3 regions of the Faecalibacterium taiwanense genome follow, and region 3 is predicted to be linked to each of the others. Evidence: predicted binding sites of a transcription regulator. Region 3 holds the regulator's gene; each other region holds the start of a gene.
What was found. The regulator Rex, encoded in region 3, represses fermentation and respiration genes when NADH is low (regulators of the CRP and FNR family bind a similar motif). The targets are predictions, from matches to a motif close to ATTGTTAANNNNTTAACAAT.
Positions count from the first base shown of each region.

Region 1: a site for Rex is predicted at 2,015-2,034, ahead of PXT33_RS07015 (butyryl-CoA:acetate CoA-transferase). Genes of this name have one in related genera too.
Region 2: a site for Rex is predicted at 4,649-4,668, ahead of gap (type I glyceraldehyde-3-phosphate dehydrogenase). Genes of this name have one in related genera too.

Region 1 is NZ_CP155552.1:1,382,334-1,388,072, reverse strand. Features, by position in the region: gene PXT33_RS07025 (acetyl-CoA C-acetyltransferase) at 1-1,123, opposite strand, end outside; gene coaD (pantetheine-phosphate adenylyltransferase) at 1,203-1,709, opposite strand; gene PXT33_RS07015 (butyryl-CoA:acetate CoA-transferase) at 2,223-3,569, shown strand; gene PXT33_RS07010 (AI-2E family transporter) at 3,618-4,883, shown strand; gene glmS (glutamine--fructose-6-phosphate transaminase (isomerizing)) at 5,254-5,739, opposite strand, start outside.
Region 2 is NZ_CP155552.1:2,054,025-2,059,763, reverse strand. Features, by position in the region: gene PXT33_RS10180 (alpha-hydroxy-acid oxidizing protein) at 78-1,097, shown strand; gene spoIID (stage II sporulation protein D) at 1,151-2,155, opposite strand; gene PXT33_RS10170 (citrate synthase) at 2,402-3,772, shown strand; gene PXT33_RS10165 (hypothetical protein) at 3,772-4,557, shown strand; gene gap (type I glyceraldehyde-3-phosphate dehydrogenase) at 4,756-5,739, shown strand, end outside.
Region 3 is NZ_CP155552.1:2,566,779-2,572,517, reverse strand. Features, by position in the region: gene PXT33_RS12725 (thymidine kinase) at 1-412, opposite strand, end outside; gene PXT33_RS12720 (redox-sensing transcriptional repressor Rex) at 663-1,304, opposite strand; gene PXT33_RS12715 (ClpP family protease) at 1,536-2,246, shown strand; gene PXT33_RS12710 (DNA translocase FtsK) at 2,349-5,279, shown strand; gene PXT33_RS12705 (YgiQ family radical SAM protein) at 5,294-5,739, shown strand, end outside.

The DNA.
Region 1 (5,739 bases), 1.2 Mb from region 3:
GCAGGGTGACCAGGATACGAGCGCCGGAAGCGCCGACCGGGTGGCCCAGAGCAATTGCGCCGCCGTTGACGTTCACCTTGCTCATATCAAAGTTCAGAGCCTGGCTGACAGCCACAGACTGAGCAGCAAATGCCTCGTTGGCCTCGATCAGATCCATGTCAGCAACAGTCAGGCCGGTCTTTGCCATGACCTTCTTGGTAGCGGCGATGGGGCCCAGGCCCATGACTTCGGGCTCAACGCCTGCCAGAGCACCGGCGACCCAGGTAGCCAGAGGCTTCACGCCCAGCTCCTTAGCCTTCTCCTCGCTCATGATGACCAGAGCAGCAGCACCGTCATTGATGGCGGAAGAGTTGCCGGCGGTCACGATGCCGTCCTTGGTGAAAGCGGGCTTCAGCTTTGCCAGCACTTCAGGAGCGCTCAGACGGGGGCCTTCATCAGTATCGAACACGGTGTCGCCCTTCTTGCCCTTGATCACAACGGGAACGATCTCGTCCTTGAAAGCGCCGTCCTTGATGGCCTTGTCAGCCTTCAGCTGGCTGTTGTATGAGAACTCGTCCAGCATCTCACGGGTGATGGGGCTGTAGCCGTACTTCTTCTGATAAGTCTCGTTGGTGCAGACATTCTCAGCGGTCATGCCCATGTGCTTGTTGAAGCCGCAGGCATCCCACAGAGCATCGTTGACCATGGTATCCACGATCTCGCTCTTGCCCATAGGAGCGCCCATGCGGTAGCCGTAACGAGCCTTCTGCAGTGCGAAGGGAGCCATGTCCATGTTCTCCATGCCGCCTGCGACCACGATATCAGCATCGCCAGCCTCGATCATCTGAGCAGCCATATTGACGCAGTTCAGACCGGAGCCACACACCACGTTGACGGTGACAGCCGGGGTCTCGATGGGCAGACCAGCCTTCAGAGCAGCCTGACGTGCAACGTTCTGGCCCAGACCAGCCTGAATGACACAGCCCATGTAGACATGATCGACCTGCTCAGGTGCGACGTTTGCACGGTTCAGGGCTTCCTTGATGACAATGGAGCCCAGCTCAACTGCGGGAACGTTTGCCAGAGTGCCGCCGAACTTGCCAATAGCGGTACGGCATGCAGATGCGATAACGATCTTTTTCATGTGAATAGCCTCCTGAATTGTGTATGTGTTACTTTTCGTAAGCCATTTTTATCAAAACGCCCGTAAGCGCTTTTACAAATTAGGTCTCGGGGTCTTTTTTCTGCCGGATCAGCGCATACTTTTCGTTGACCGCCTTTTCCACATTGGGTGTGACGAACTTACCGATGTCGCTGCCGTAGTAAGCTGCCTCTTTTACAATGGTGGAAGAAAGGTAGCTCCACTTGATGCTCGTTGCCAGAAACATGGTCTCGATGCCGGGCATCAGTGCATGATTGGTCTGCGCAAGCTGGATCTCGTTTTCAAAATCCGTCACCGCCCGCAGGCCCCGCACCATCACCGAAGCGTGCCGTTTCTTGGCGAACTCCACGGTCAGGCCGTCGAAGCTCTCCACCGAAACATTCTGGATGCCTTTGCAGCATTCCTTTAGAAGCTCCACGCGTTCCTCCACGGTGAACAGCGGATTCTTTGCGCTGTTGTTGAGCACCGCCACGATCAGATGATCGTTGATCTTTGCTGCGCGCTTGATGATATCGAGATGCCCTTTTGTGACCGGATCGAACGAACCGGGATAAACTGCTGTTGCCATCGTCTGGTGTCCTCCTTGAGCGCTGTGAAAAGCGCGTTTTGGTTCTGCCATGATAGCACTTTCCAGTCTTGGGTGCAAGATTTTTGTGCAAGCTGTACGTTTTATCGTTAAAATTTAAACAATCAATGTCGTGTTGCATCGCAGCTGCTTGCTACGCTATAAGTAAACCATATCGTCAAAATTTTATCAAGTCCTTTTGCAAAGATTTTGGTTTTTCAGCACCAAACAATCGTCCAAAAACTCCGCGAATTTTGTCCATATTGCCAGTCGGTCAAAATTTTCTCGATAAACTATTGATTCTACACATTGTTAATGTTATAACTAAGTTGTGCAGATCTGCTGCCCTGTCCGACAGCTGCCTTCTGCTGGTTATCAGGATATCATCCGCCTGTGTCAGAGCTGTGTTCAAATTGCCAACAGGTGGTAAACATCCTGCAAAGATTTGTCCGTGCAGGAAGAGTAAATGATAAATTTACAATTCCTTTATGTTATTATAGGAGAGGATGGTTTATAATGGATTTTACGGAACTGTATGCTCAGAAGAAAATGACCGCCGCTCAGGCTGCCGCACTGGTCAAAAGCGGTGACTGGGTGGATTACGGCTGGGCTGTGAACACCCCTGTGGCGGTGGATGCCGAGATCGCAAAGCGTCTGCCTGAGCTGGAAGGTGTCAACTTCCGCGGCGGCATCCTGATGTGGGTGCCCGCGATCTTCCAGATCGACGATCCCGCTGCACACATGACATGGAACAGCTGGCATATGGGCGGCATTGAGCGCAAGGCCATTGCACAGGGCTTCTCCTTCTACTCCCCCATCCGTTATTCCGAGCTGCCCCGCTACTACCGCGAAAGCCCGGATCCGCTGGATGTGGCGGTGTTCCAGGTGACCCCCATGGACGAGCACGGCTACTTCAACTTCGGCCCCAGTGCATCTCATCTGGGTGCTGTGTGCGAAAAAGCCAAGAAGATCATCGTTGAGGTCAACAAGAACATGCCCCGCTGCCTTGGCGGCATGGAGAACTGCATCCACATTTCTCAGGTCACCGGCATCGTGGAAGGCGAGAACCCGCCCATCGGCCAGATGGCCGCTCCCGGTGCTGCTACCGAAGTGGATCTGAAGGTTGCCAACCTGATCGTTCCGCAGATTCCCAACGGTGCCTGCCTGCAGCTGGGCATCGGCGGTATGCCCAATGCCATCGGCAGCCTGATCGCACAGAGCGATTTGAAGGATCTGGGCGTGCACACCGAAATGTATGTGGATGCCTTTGTGGATATCGCCAAGGCCGGCAAGATCACCGGTGCATGCAAGCAGCTGGACAAGGGCCGTCAGGTCTACGCCTTCGGTGCCGGCACCCAGAAAATGTACGATTACCTGAACGATAACCCGGAGTGCATGTCTGCACCCGTGGACTACACCAACGATATCCGCAGCATCTCCGCACTGGATAACTTTATTTCCATCAACAACGCTGTGGACATCGACCTGTTCGGTCAGGTGAACGCCGAGACTGCAGGCCTCAAGCACATCTCCGGTGCCGGCGGTCAGCTGGACTTCGTTCTGGGCGCATACCTTTCCAAGGGCGGCAAGAGCTTTATCTGCCTGTCCTCTACCTTCTTTAATAAGAAGACCGGCCAGCTGGAGAGCCGCATCCGTCCCACTCTGGAAAACGGCAGCATCGTCACCGATACCCGTGCCAACATCCACTACCTGTGCACCGAGTACGGCTGCGTGAACCTGAAGGGCCTGACCACCTGGGAAAAGGCTGAAGCTCTGATCAGCGTAGCACATCCCGACTTCCGTGAAGACCTGATCAAGGAAGCCGAAAAAATGCACATCTGGCGCAGGAGCAACAAAATCTGATAAGTGCCGCGGGGATTCCTGCTGTCCGCGGCTGAAATGGAGTCTATCATGATGGACAAAAAGCCGCACATCAAGCCCTATCTCTACGGGATGTTGGCAGGATTTGGAGCGATCTCCCTGAGCATCATCTTCTTTTTCCTGATCTACCGCTTCGATGGTTTTGGTGATGCCATCTCCACGCTGACCGGCATTCTGATGCCGTTCATCTACGGTGCCGTCATCGCCTACCTGCTCAAGCCTGTGTGCAACACCATCGAGAGCTTTCTGCGCCGGTTCATCCCGGAAAAGATGCATGGTCTGGTCAATGTGCTGTCCGTTACGCTGACCATCCTGTTCGGCCTGCTCCTCATCTACGCTTTGTGCATGATGATCATTCCGCAGCTCATTACCAGCGTGACCACCCTGTACTACACTGCGCAGCGCAACCTCGCAAAGTTCGTGCAGTGGGCGAATCATGTGGAGTTCATTGAGAACAACCAGCAGATCATGGACATGCTCAACTCTGCTTATGCCACCATCAGCACCAATATCGATGATCTGATCAAGACCCGGCTCCTGCCCTCCATGCAGAACATCGTCAGCGGTGCCGCAGTGGGTGTGCTGAACGTAGTGACCATGGCCAAGAACCTGATCATCGGCATCATCGTGGCCGTGTATATGCTGGCCAGCCGCAAGCGCTTTGTGCAGCAGGCCAAGCTGGTGCTCTACAGCATCTTCAAGCCCCGCTGGGCAGAGCTGATCAAGGAAGAAGTGAAGTACGCCGATAAGATGTTCGGCGGCTTCATCAACGGCAAGATCATGGATTCCGCCATCATCGGCGTGCTGTGCTATATCGGCTGCCTGATCTTCAAGTTCCCCAGTGCCCTTCTGGTTTCCGTGATCATCGGCGTGACCAATGTGATCCCCTTCTTCGGCCCGTTCATCGGTGCCGTGCCCGCCACCCTGCTGATCCTCATTCAGAACCCCATCAAGGCGCTGTGGTTCGTCCTGTTCGTTCTGGTGCTGCAGCAGCTGGACGGAAACGTGATCGGCCCCAAGATCCTGGGCAACACCACCGGTCTTTCCAGTTTCTGGGTACTGTTCGCCATCCTGCTGTTCGGCGGTCTGTGGGGCTTTGTGGGCATGATCGTAGGTGTGCCGCTGTTTGCAGTCATCTATGATGTGATCAAAAAGCTGGTCGTCCACGGCCTGAAGCGCAACAAGGAGATCGACCTGCTGCAGACTTACCACGACAGCTTCGGTGACCCGGAGGACGATGTTCCGGTAGAAACGTCTGCATCGGAAGCACCTCCTGTCGAAACAAATAATCTATAAATCACAATGCCCCGGCATTCCATGTGATACGCTACCCCTAGAGTAGACAGAGACAAAAACTCTGAGTACTCTGGGGGTATTTTCATGTCAAGAAAGAGCGCTCACTCTTCACGATTGACTGCTGCAACAGCCGCCGTTGCCAGCACCGTCTGTTCATTCAGATGCCGATGCGGGCTCATGTCGGTGCCATGAACCGAGCTGCCTGATACCGATTTTGCACAAAAAATTCGCCGTCTCCTTGTGGAAACGGCGAACAAAAACCTTATATTATTTTTTCGTCTACTTGACAGAATGCACTTCAGTGATTCAGAGCGGGTCCTGTTTTGTTATTTCTGTTTCGTGCAGGGCTTTCTGGCTGCGTTTTATGCCGTCACTCCACGGTCACGCTCTTGGCCAGATTGCGCGGCTTATCCACGTCACAGCCGCGCAGAACAGCCATATAATAGGCAAACAGCTGCAGCGGCACAATGAGCTGCAGCGGCATCAGGATATCCTCATACTCATCCAGCCGGGTCACGGCATCTGCCACGCCTTCCGGCACCACAGCATCCTTTGTGGTAAACAGCAGCACCCTTGCTCCGCGGCTGCGGGTCTCCTTGGCATTGGAAATGGTCTTTTCGTACACCTGTTTCTGGGTGGCCAGTGCGATCACCGGCACGCCATCGGTGATCAGGCTGATGGTACCATGTTTCAGTTCACCGGCTGCATAGGCATCCGAGTGCACATAGCTGATCTCCTTGAGTTTCAGGCTGCCCTCCAGCGAGAGCGCATAGTCGAACCCGCGCCCAATGAAGAAGCAGCTCTGGGTGTTCACATAGCGGCTGGCAAGGTACTTGATCTGCTCACAATCTGCAAG
Region 2 (5,739 bases), 510 kb from region 3:
CGGGCTATGATGGGGGTAAAGAGTGCTGCGGAGAGAGTTTGCCCTGCAGAAAAGGAATAAAAGGAGGATATTTTATTATGACTTATCCTGAAGTGCTGGCTAATGCGCGCGAGTGCATCGGAAAATACTGCAAGGCCTGCCCGGTGTGCAACGGCGTGGCCTGCAAAAACCAGATCCCCGGCCCCGGTGCCAAGGGTGTGGGCGATACGGCCATCCGCAATTATAATAAGTGGGCCGAGATCCGCGTGAACATGGACACCCTGTGCGAGGGCGGCACCCCGGACACCCATATTGAGCTGTTTGGCAAGAGCTTCAAGTACCCGTTCTTTGCAGGCCCGGTGGGTGCTGTGAACCTGCACTACTCCGAAGCCTATACCGATATGACCTATAATGATGTGCTGGTGCGCGCCTGCGCAGAGAACGGCATCGCAGCCTTTACCGGCGACGGCACCAACCCCACCGTTATGGAGATGGCCACCAAGGCCATTGGCGCAGCAAACGGCTGCGGCGTGCCCACCATCAAGCCCTGGAACATTGATACCATTAAGGAAAAAATGGCCGAGGCCAAGGCCAGCGGCTGCTTTGCCGTGGCCATGGATGTGGATGCAGCCGGTCTGCCCTTCCTGAAGAACATGACTCCGCCCGCAGGCAGCAAGAGCGTGGCAGAGCTTGCCGAGATCGTCAAGCTGGCCGAGCGCCCCTTCATCGTCAAGGGCGTTATGACCGTTAAGGGCGCACTGAAGGCAAAGGAAGCCGGCGCGGCTGCTATCGTGGTGTCCAACCATGGCGGCCGCGTGCTGGATCAGTGCCCGGCCACTGCCGAGGTGCTGCCGGAGATCGCAGCAGCCCTCAAGGGCACCGGCGTGAAGATCCTGGTGGACGGCGGCATCCGCACCGGTGTGGATGTGTTCAAAGCACTGGCACTGGGTGCAGACGGCGTGCTGATCTGCCGCCCGTTCGTCACGGCTGTGTATGGCGGCGGCGAGGAAGGCGTGAAGTGCTACATTGATAAGCTGGCCGGTGAGCTGGCCGACACCATGCAGATGTGCGGTGCGCATTCTCTGGCCGAAATCACCCCGGATATGGTGCGGGTATAAGAAAAAGAGTGAATAGAAATGCGGTCTGTGCCTTTGCGGTGCGGGCCGCTTTTTCATCCTTGCAGCTGTGTGCCGGGGTAGTAGTGTGCCAGAATATCGGCATAGCTTTTGCCCTGCTCCGCCATGGCCTTTGTGCCCCACTGGCTCAGGCCCACGCCGTGGCCGTAACCCCGGGTGGTAAAGCTGAAATTCCCGCTCTGGTACTGTACCGTAAAGCATGTGCTGCGCAGGCCCAGCGCCCGGCGCAGGGTCGTGCCGGTCACGGTCTGCCCGCAGACCGTGACGGTTTTTGTGTATCCGGCGCTGGTCAGCGCTGCCGGGCCGAACCAGCCCTCCGGCGCGGCGAGGTCGGCAGAAATGCCAAGGCCTGCAAGGGCCTGCTGCACCTGCTCTGCGGAAAAGGTGATGGTGTATTCGTAGTTGTCAGCGGAACGGTCGGTGCTGCTGTCCACTGAAATGAGGTAGGGCAGGGCGGAACCCCATACATTTTCACTGGCCTCGGTCTGCCCATTGGAAATGGCAAAGTAGCTGGCGCAGGCAGGAGCATTCTCATAATAAAGTATCTCATCCAAGACCTCGTCCACAAGGGCGGAGAGGCGGGCATAATTCTGCTCGTAGGCGGTGCCCCAGTAGCTGCGCAGCACCGGCTCGGTCAGGCAGCCCTGCCGCCGGGCTGGGTCGGCAGTGAGCCAAGCGCCGCTTTGCAGGGTGGTGTGGTCCCGGCAGTAGAGCGCATAGCTGTGGGCGGCAACGGCCTGTGCCTTGAGCGCTTCGTCCGGCCAGCTCACCGGCATCTCGGCGGCGACAGCACCCAGAACGTATTCCTGACGGGAAAGCTCCAGCACCTGTCCGGTGGCCTGATCCTCCACCAGAAAGGTCTCGGCATCCGCAGAAGGCACGGCACTTGGCGGCTGCGCAGATGCTGCAGGCGAAGACACGGCAGAAGATGCGGGCTCTGCCCCGCTGAGCACGGCGCGTGTGACCCGGTAGGCAGCCAGCGGCAGAATGCTGCCCAGCACCAGCAGGACCGCAAAGATTGGCAGAAAAAACTTTTTCATAGTCCCAAACCCTCCGACAGCGGTGTTTTTTTAATCAGAATACCGGATATACCCTGAAAAAAGATGCGAAACAGGGAAAAAGCCTTTTGTGGTGCAAGCGCAAAAAAGCACCAAACCGACTTTTTGAGCGCTGAACGGTGCAGTTAATGCTTGAATTTACTCGTCAAAAGCGATAATATAGAATTATACCCATCATTGAGGGTGGGCGGGAAAGTATATAAATAGGATGAAAGGAGAATTCCCCTTATGAATTTTGCACATTCGGAGGTGGCAACGCTGGACCCGAACACGATGCGGACTTTGTGTGAGGAATATGTTGCCAACAACTACATCGATCCGGAGACGAGCGAACGTCTGGGGGTCAAGCGCGGCCTGCGCAACCCGGATGGCACCGGTGTGTTGGCCGGCCTGACCAACGTCTGCGACGTTGTGGGCTATAAAAAGGATCAGGAAGGCCATGTGATCCCCACTCCTGGCAAGCTGATCTACCGCGGTGTGAACATCAACGAGATCGTGGACGAGGCCTACCGCAATGACCGCTTTGTGTTTGAAGAGGTGATCTGGCTGCTGCTGTTCGGCAGTCTGCCCAACCAGGAGCAGCTGGACGATTTCTGTGAGATCCTGGCAGAGCACCGCGCCCTGCCGGAAGGCTTCATGGACACCATGAACGCCCCCTCGCCCAATATCATGAATAAGCTGCAGCGCTGCGTGCTGGGCCTTTACTCTTATGATGAGCACGCCGAGGATCTGAGTCTGGAGAACATCCTGAGCCAGAGCATCAATCTGATCGCCAGCATGCCCACCATGATGGTGAACGCTTACCAGATGAAGCGCCGCTACTACGATAAGCAGAGCATGTTCTTCCACCTGCCCAAGCCCGGCCAGAGCACGGCAGAGCACATCCTCAGCACCTACCGTCCGGACCAGAAGTTCACCCACGAGGAAGCAAAGCTGCTGGATATGTGCCTGCTGGTGCACGCCGACCACGGCGGCGGCAACTGCTCCACCTTTACCACCCGTGTGTTGTCCTCCTCCGGCACCGATACCTACTCCGCAATCGCGGCGGCCATCGGTGCACTGAAGGGCCCCAAGCACGGCGGTGCCAACCTGATGGTGAACCGTCAGCTGAAGGATATCCTCAAGCATGTGGAAAACCCCGAGGACGACGATGAGGTGCGCGAGTATCTGCGCCGCATCCTGCGCAAGCAGGCGGGCGATGGCTCCGGCCTGATCTACGGCATGGGCCACGCGGTGTACACCATCAGCGACCCTCGTGAGGTGGTCCTGAAGCAGCGCGCCCGCCATCTGGCCTACGACAAAGGCTTTGAGGAAGAGTATAATATGCTGTGCAGCATCGAACGGCTGGCCCCCGGCATCTTTGCCGAGGAAAAGGGCAGCACCAAGCCGGTGTGCGCCAACGTGGACCTGTTCAGCGGCCTGATCTACAACATGCTGGGCATCTCTGAGGATATCTACACCCCGCTGTTCGCCATTGCCCGTGTGCCCGGCTGGTGTGCACACCGCGTGGAAGAGGTGGTATTCGCCAACCGTATCATTCGTCCCGCTTACAAGTATCTGGGCGTGCGCCAGAAATATAAGCCGATCGAGGAACGCTGATGAATCCTTCTGTTTTGTTCGTTTTTATCCTGAGCATTCTGCTGGGCGTGCTGCGCGCGGCAGACCTTGCCTTTGGCACCGATGCCGTCACCGGTCTGTGCGTGGTCGGCTCGGTGTGGTGGCGCTATCTGGCACTGGGTATCGTGGTGCTGGCTGCAGTGCTTGTGGGCCGTACACAGCCTTCCCACTCGGAAGCGGTGCGTAGCCGCAGGCCGCTGGCCGGTATTCTGGCTTTTGTCGGTGCAGTATGTTTTCTGGCCGCAGCGGGTGCACAGATCGCGCTGGGCGCAGCTTCCGGTCTGGGCGGCTTTGTGCGGTGCATTCTGGAATGCCTGTGCTCCGCGTGGCTCAGCACCATGGGCCGCTGCTGGCTCAGCCCCAACGAGTGGAAAAAGCCCTTTGGTGGGCTGTATCTGGCCGTGGCGGGCAGTCTGCTGTTCTACTGGAACGTGCTGCTGCGCTTTATGGAGAACAGCTCCAGCTGGCACCGCGTGATCCCTACAGCGGCGGTGTGGCAGGCGCTTGCGGCACTGGTGTTTTTGGCAGCGCTGGCCCGGGCACTGCATGTCCCGCAGCCGGGCAATGGCAAAACACTGTGCGCAGCCGGGCTTGCCGCATTTGCACTTTGCCTGTGCTGGCAGCTGCCCTATGTACTGGTTTTGATGAGCGGCCTGAGCTGGGCCGCACCGGCTGTCTGGCCGGAGATCTTTGCCGGACTGGGCCTTTGCTGCGTGGGCGGCATTGGCGGAGCGTGCGTTGCAGCCTGCTTGAACGGGGAGAGCTGACAAAAATGTTGGCACTCTGTTGGCGCAATTGCCGAAAAGCAGGGAATGAAAGGAATTAAAATCGTACAAAAGCAAAAAATGCAGTGAATGTCTTGTTAATTTTTTGGCAGACACTTGAAACTTTCTGCGTTTTGGTCTAAAATAAAGATACCGTGATTTATCCGATTATGGGTAAAATAATTAGGAGGTACTATTAACATGGCTGTTAGAGTTGCTATCAATGGTTTCGGTCGTATTGGTCGTCTGGCTTTCCGTCAGATGTTTGATGCTGAGGGTTACGAGGTCGTCGCAATCAACGACCTGACCAGCCCCAAGATGCTGGCTCACCTGCTGAAGTACGATACTGCTCAGGGTTCTTTCTGCGGCAAGATCGGCGAGGGCAAGCACACCGTCGAGGCTACCGAGGACTCCATCATTGTTGACGGCAAGGAGATCAAGATCTACGCTGTTAAGGACGCAAAGGACGCTCCCTGGGGCGAACTGAACGTTGATGTCGTTCTGGAGTGCACCGGCTTCTACACCAGCAAGGAGAAGAGCATGGCTCACATTCAGGCTGGCGCAAAGAAGGTCGTTATCTCTGCTCCCGCAGGCAACGATCTGAAGACCATTGTCTTCTCCGTCAACGAGAAGACCCTGACCGCTGAGGATCAGGTCATTTCTGCTGCTTCCTGCACCACCAACTGCCTGGCTCCCATGGCTAACACCCTGAACAAGACCTACCCCATCGTCTCCGGCATCATGACCACTGTTCATGCTTACACCGGCGACCAGATGATCCTGGATGGTCCTCAGCGCAAGGGCGATCTGCGCCGTGCTCGTGCTGGCGCACAGAACATCGTTCCCAACACCACCGGCGCTGCTAAGGCTATCGGCCTGGTCATCCCCGAGCTGAACGGCAAGCTGATCGGTTCTGCTCAGCGTGTGCCTGTTCCCACCGGTTCTACCACCATTCTGGTTGCTGTCGTCAAGGGCAAGGACGTCACCAAGGAGTCCATCAATGCTGCTATGAAGGCTGCTACTTCTGAGTCCTTCGGCTACAACGAGGATCAGATCGTTTCTTCCGATGTCATCGGCATGCGTTACGGCTCTCTGTTCGATGCTACCCAGACCATGGTCGCTAAGATCGACGACGACACCTATCAGGTTCAGGTCGTGTCTTGGTACGACAACGAGAACTCCTAC
Region 3 (5,739 bases):
TGTGGGCCAGCTCCAGCAGGCGGGTAGAGCCGGGAAAGCCCTTGAGCGAAAAATCTGCCCGCAGGCCGTAGCAGATCACCGGAATGTTCAAATCCACCGTGACCATGAACAGCTGTTCTGCCTGCTGCGCAGTGAAAAACTGGCTCTCGTCGCACAGCACGCAGGCCAGCGGCGCACCGTCAGCGTTGGCCGTGCGCACGGCCTCGAACACGTCCGTCTCCGGCGGGATCAGCAGATCAGCCTTGCGGCGCACGCCCAGACGGCTCACCAGCTCACCGCCGCCCTTGGTGTCCACCTGTGGCTTGAGGATCAGCACCCGCATCCCCTGTTCTTCGTAGTTGTGGGCTACCTGCATCAGGGCGGTGCTCTTGCCGCTGTTCATCGCGCCGTAACGGAAATACAGTTTTGCCATTTGAAAAACTCTCCTTACAGAAAGAACCCTCTCAGCCAAAGCCTGACGGCTTTGCCAGCTCCCCCGATGGGGGAGCTTTTCTGCATCTTCCGGGCAGGCTGTCCTTCGCCGGAGAAGCAGAAACTTTCCCGTCCCCACTCATAAAGCTCCCCTTTCGGGGGAGCTGTCGAGCGTATGCGAGACTGAGAGGGTTCAGCGGCATCTCAGGCTTTGACTGAGAGGGTTCTCTTATTACTTACAATAGGTACGTTCAGTCCTGATTGCGCAGGCGGTAGCCAAGGCTCATCAGGCTGTCGCCCAGATGGACGTTCTCCACCACCACATCGGGATACGGCACAGAGAGGTCATAGTGGGAGAAGTTCCAGAAGCCCTCGATGCCCAGATCCACCAGACGGCCGCTGACCTGTTCCGCACCGTCGCGGGGCACACAGAGCACTGCGACCTTGGGGTGATGCTCGGCACAGAAAGACTCCAGCTCGTCGATATGGCGGATCTGGATGCCGCTGATCTCCTTGCCCACCTCGCTCTGTGCCACATCAAAGGCGGCGATCAGGCGGTAGCCGTTGGTGTCGGTGGTGATAAAGCGGCTCACTGCCTTGCCCAGACGGCCGCAGCCGATCAGGATGGTGGGCAGGCGGTCGCCGTTGCCGAACAGCAGGCCTTCCAGAATGGAGAGCAGGTTTTCCACCGAGTAGCCAATGCCCTGCCGGCCATTCACATCGCCGATGCAGTTGAAGTCCTGCCGTACCTGCGAAGCGGTGGTGCCCATCTGAGCAGCCAGCTCGCGGGAAGAAATGCTGTTGATGCCGTCCGCCTGCAGAGAGCACAGATAGCGGTAATATTTGGGAAGACGCTTGATAACGGGAAGCGAAGCCCTTGCAGGAGTGTTCATAGAATACTTTCTCCTTTCGCTCTATCGCAGTACTTGCCGCAGCTGCCTGCTTTACAGATGCGGCACAAAGAAACCCCGATCCGTTTACGGGTTCATATTGCAGATATTACAGTCAATTATTTAAAGTATACTGCACCGATGGAGAATGTCAAATCATTCTCAAAAAATTTTTATGAAATGTTACCGCTTTTTTGCTGCAGCGGGTCTGCATAGCCCGGCACAGGCTGGGGAATGCTGACAGAAAACGCAGGAGGAAAGCATATGAACGATGAAACGCAGCTGACCGACGCGCGTCGGCTGGAAAAAGAAGAGATCGAGGATTTGGGCACGGTCACGCTGGCCCGCGGGGAGCATGTGATCCACTGCCTGACCGTCATCGGCCAGATCGAAGGCCATTCGGAAGCGCCGCAGGGCCAGAAGACCACGAAGTATGAGCATGTCATCCCGCAGCTGGTGGCCGCGCAGGAAGATCCTCGCATCGAGGGCCTGCTGGTGCTGCTGAACACGGTAGGCGGGGATGTGGAAGCAGGCCTTGCGCTGGCGGAGCTGATCGCCAGCGTGTCCAAACCCAGTGCAACGCTTGTGCTGGGCGGCGGGCACTCCATCGGTATCCCACTTGCCGTCAGCGCCCGGCGCAGCTTCATCGTGCCCACAGCCACCATGACCGTGCACCCGGTGCGGCATTCCGGCGTCATTCTGGGGGTGCCGCAGACCATGCGCAGCTTTGAGCAGATGCAGCAGCGCATCACCGGCTTCGTAGCGGCCCACAGCGGCATGACCGAAAAACGCTACACCGACCTGATGCTCCACACCGGCGAGCTGGTGATGGACATGGGCACCGTGCTGGATGGACGCCGGGCCGTGAAGGAAAAGCTCATCGACGAGCTGGGCGGACTTTCGGATGCGCTGGCGTGGCTGTATAAAGAGATTGAACGCAAATGAAGGCCGATTTTGTACAACAATAGGTTTGCCATTTTCTTCCCTGCGTGGTACAATAATAAAATCAAATAGTGTGTCTACTACAAACGCGGGGAACAAAGAAACATGGCAACAAAAAAACGTAAAACGACAACACGGCGCGCAGCATCGCGCAAAAAGCGCGCAGAACAGCGGCTCCCGGCAGGGCTTGGCACCCTGTTTGCAGGCCTTTTGCTGGTGGTGCTGGCCTTTGTGGAGGGAGATTCGGCATGGAAGGCCCTGCACGATGTGCTGTTCGGACTTTTTGGCTGCGGCAGCTTTGTACTGGGCGCGGCAGTGTGCTGCCTCGCTGTGCAGTATACCCGGGGCGAAGACCTTCTGCCCAAGATCTTCAAGCTGGTTCTTGGGCTGGTGTTTGCCTGCGGCACGGTGATCGTTTTTTCCGATATCCAGCCGCAGGGCATGTCGGCATTCCAGATGACAGCTGCCTGCTACGCAAACGGCGTGAATGCATGGATCGGCGGCGGTGCGTTGGGCGCACTGCTGGGCGGCAGCCTGCTGCTGCTGTGCGGACGGCCTGCGGCAACCCTTATCATGATCGTGCTGGCACTGTGTGTCAGCCTGTACATTTTTGATCTGACCCCGGCAGAGGTGTGGCAATGGCTGTGCGCTGCGTTTGGCGGCGTGCACGCAAAGGGTGCGGCCATGGCGCAGCAGAGCGCAGCCCGCCGCGCTGAACGTGCCGCTGCCCGCGCGGCAGAAGCCGAGGCTGAGGAAGACTACGACGAAGCAGAAGATGAATACCGGGATGAGGAAGATGCCGAAGAGGAGATGGAAACTCCGGCTTTCCGCATCGGTGTGCCGGACTGGCTGAACGGCATCCGCCACTGGGGCCACAAGGTGACCGAAGAGATGGAGGCGGAGGAGCCGGAGGCCGCCCCGCAGCCGGAGCCGCCCGCAGATACTTCCGGCCAGCCGCTTGCCCAGCCGGAGCCTGCCGCCCCGGCCATCACGCCGGTGCAGGTACGGGTATCCCGGCCCCGGGCTTCCTTTGACGTAGACCTTGGCCCCGACCACACTGAGGTGAAGGAGGGCGGCAGCGAACCCATCGAGCCGCTCATCGTGGGCCCGGGCGGCACCTTTGGGCAGAACCCGCTGCGCCCGGCCCCCAGACCTGCCCCGCAGCCCATCGTACAGGACGCAGTGGAGACCGATGCATCCGATTTCTTTGCAAAGGCTGCACAGCCGGTGCAGCCTGCGGCAGCGGAAAGTTTTGATACTCCGGTCATGACCCCGGCAATGCCGACGGCCCAGCCGGAAAGCCCGGCAGCGGCAGTCACGCCGGAGATGCCCGCCGTGCCCATCCAGCCCGCAGTCCCGGCGGCACCCGCCCGGGTGAGCGCCGAAAACGCCGTTGCCATGCGCGGCACACCCGACGAGGACGGCTGGATCAGCATTACCAGCGAACCGGTGGAGGAAAAGGATATCAGCACGCTGGTGGCAGCGGCAATGGAAAAGCCTGCTGCTTCCGAGCAGGCCGCGGCAGCGGCCCCTGTGGACGAGACCGAACCGGTGGATACTTATCAGTACCAGTATCCGCCCATTGAGCTGTTTGAAAAATCGCAGGACGAGACCGACCCCGGCGCGCAGGAAGAGCTGAAAGCCAACGCCCAGAAGCTGGTGGATACGCTGGAAAGCTTTGGCGTGCGCACCCGTGTGCTGGATATCTCCCGTGGACCCTCCGTCACCCGGTACGAAGTGCAGCCCATGGCGGGTGTCAAGATCAGCCGCATCACCTCGCTGGCAGACGATATCGCCCTGAACCTTGCGGTGGCAGATGTGCGTATGGAAGCACCCATCCCCGGCAAGCCTGCCGTGGGCATTGAGGTGCCCAACCACAAAAAGACCCCGGTGTATATCCGCAGCGTGTTCGAGAGCCAGAGCTTTTTGCGCATGACCTCACCTCTGGGCATTGCGCTTGGCAAGGACATTGCCGGTGTGGCACAGGTGGCAGACCTGTGCAAGATGCCCCATCTGCTCATTGCAGGCAGCACCGGCAGCGGTAAATCCGTGTGCGTGAACAGCATCATCATGAGCCTGCTGTTCCGCTCCAGCCCGGAGGACGTGAAGCTGCTGCTGATCGACCCCAAGGTGGTGGAGCTGGCCGAGTACAACGGTATTCCCCACCTGCTGATGCCGGTGGTCACCGAGCCGAAAAAGGCCGCAGGTGCCCTTGGCAGCGCGGTGCAGGAGATGGAGCGCCGCTATCGTCTGTTTGCAGAGAACAATGTGCGCGACATCAAGTCTTTCAACAAGCTGGCCGCAGAACGGCCTGATCTGGAAAAGATGCCCTACATCGCCATTATCATCGACGAGCTGGCCGATCTGATGATGGTGGTGGGCAAGGATGTGGAGGACTCCATCTGCCGCATCGCCCAGAAGGCCCGCGCCGCCGGTATGCACCTGATCGTAGCCACCCAGCGCCCCAGCGTGGACGTGATCACCGGCCTGATCAAGGCCAACATCCCCAGCCGCATCGCATTTGCAGTGTCCAGTCAGGTGGACAGCCGCACTATTCTGGACGGCTCCGGTGCCGAAAAGCTGCTGGGCATGGGTGATATGCTGTTCATGCCCGTGGGTGCGCCCAAGCCTACCCGTATTCAGGGCACTTTCGTGCGGGATGAGGAGATCAGCCGTGTGCTGGACTTCATCAAGCAGAGCGGCACCGTGCAGTATGACGAAGCCATGATCGAAGCCATGGAAAAGCACGCCATTCAGGACGGCAAGAAGGGCAGCGGCGGCGCGGACTCCGACGAGGATCCCGATACCGACCCGATGTTCAAGCAGGCCGTGGAGGTGGTCATCGATGCCGGTCAGGCCTCCACCAGCCTGCTGCAGCGCCGCTGCAAGCTGGGCTACGCCCGCGCGGCCCGTATCATGGACGAGATGGAACAAAAAGGCATCATCGGACCCTACGAGGGTGCCAAGCCCCGCGCTGTGCTTATCAGCCGCCAGCAGTGGCTGGAAATGCAGATGAACCAACCGGATGAAACATAAAGATAAGGAGCATTATGGACAACTCTTCCCCTAAGATCTACACCGAATTTCTTCCCATCAGCCGGGCCGATATGGAGGCCCGCAGGTGGGAGCAGCTGGACTTTGTGGTGGTGGGCGGCGACGCCTATGTGGACCACCCCAGCTTTGGCACTGCCATCATCAGCCGTCTGCTGGAAGCCGAGGGCTATAAGATCGGCGTGCTGGCCCAGCCACGCTACACCGACTGCGAGGACTTCAAGCGGTTCGGCAAGCCCAAGTACGGCTTCTTCATCGGCGGCGGCAACGTGGACAGCATGGTCAGCCACTATTCCGTGGCAAAGATCCCCCGCGCCGAGGACGAATACTCCCTCGGCGGCAAGGGCGGCGCACGCCCGGACCGCAGCGCCACCGTGTACACCCGCCTTGCCAAGCAGGCCTATCCCGACCTGCCGGTGATCTTAGGCGGTCTGGAAGCGTCCCT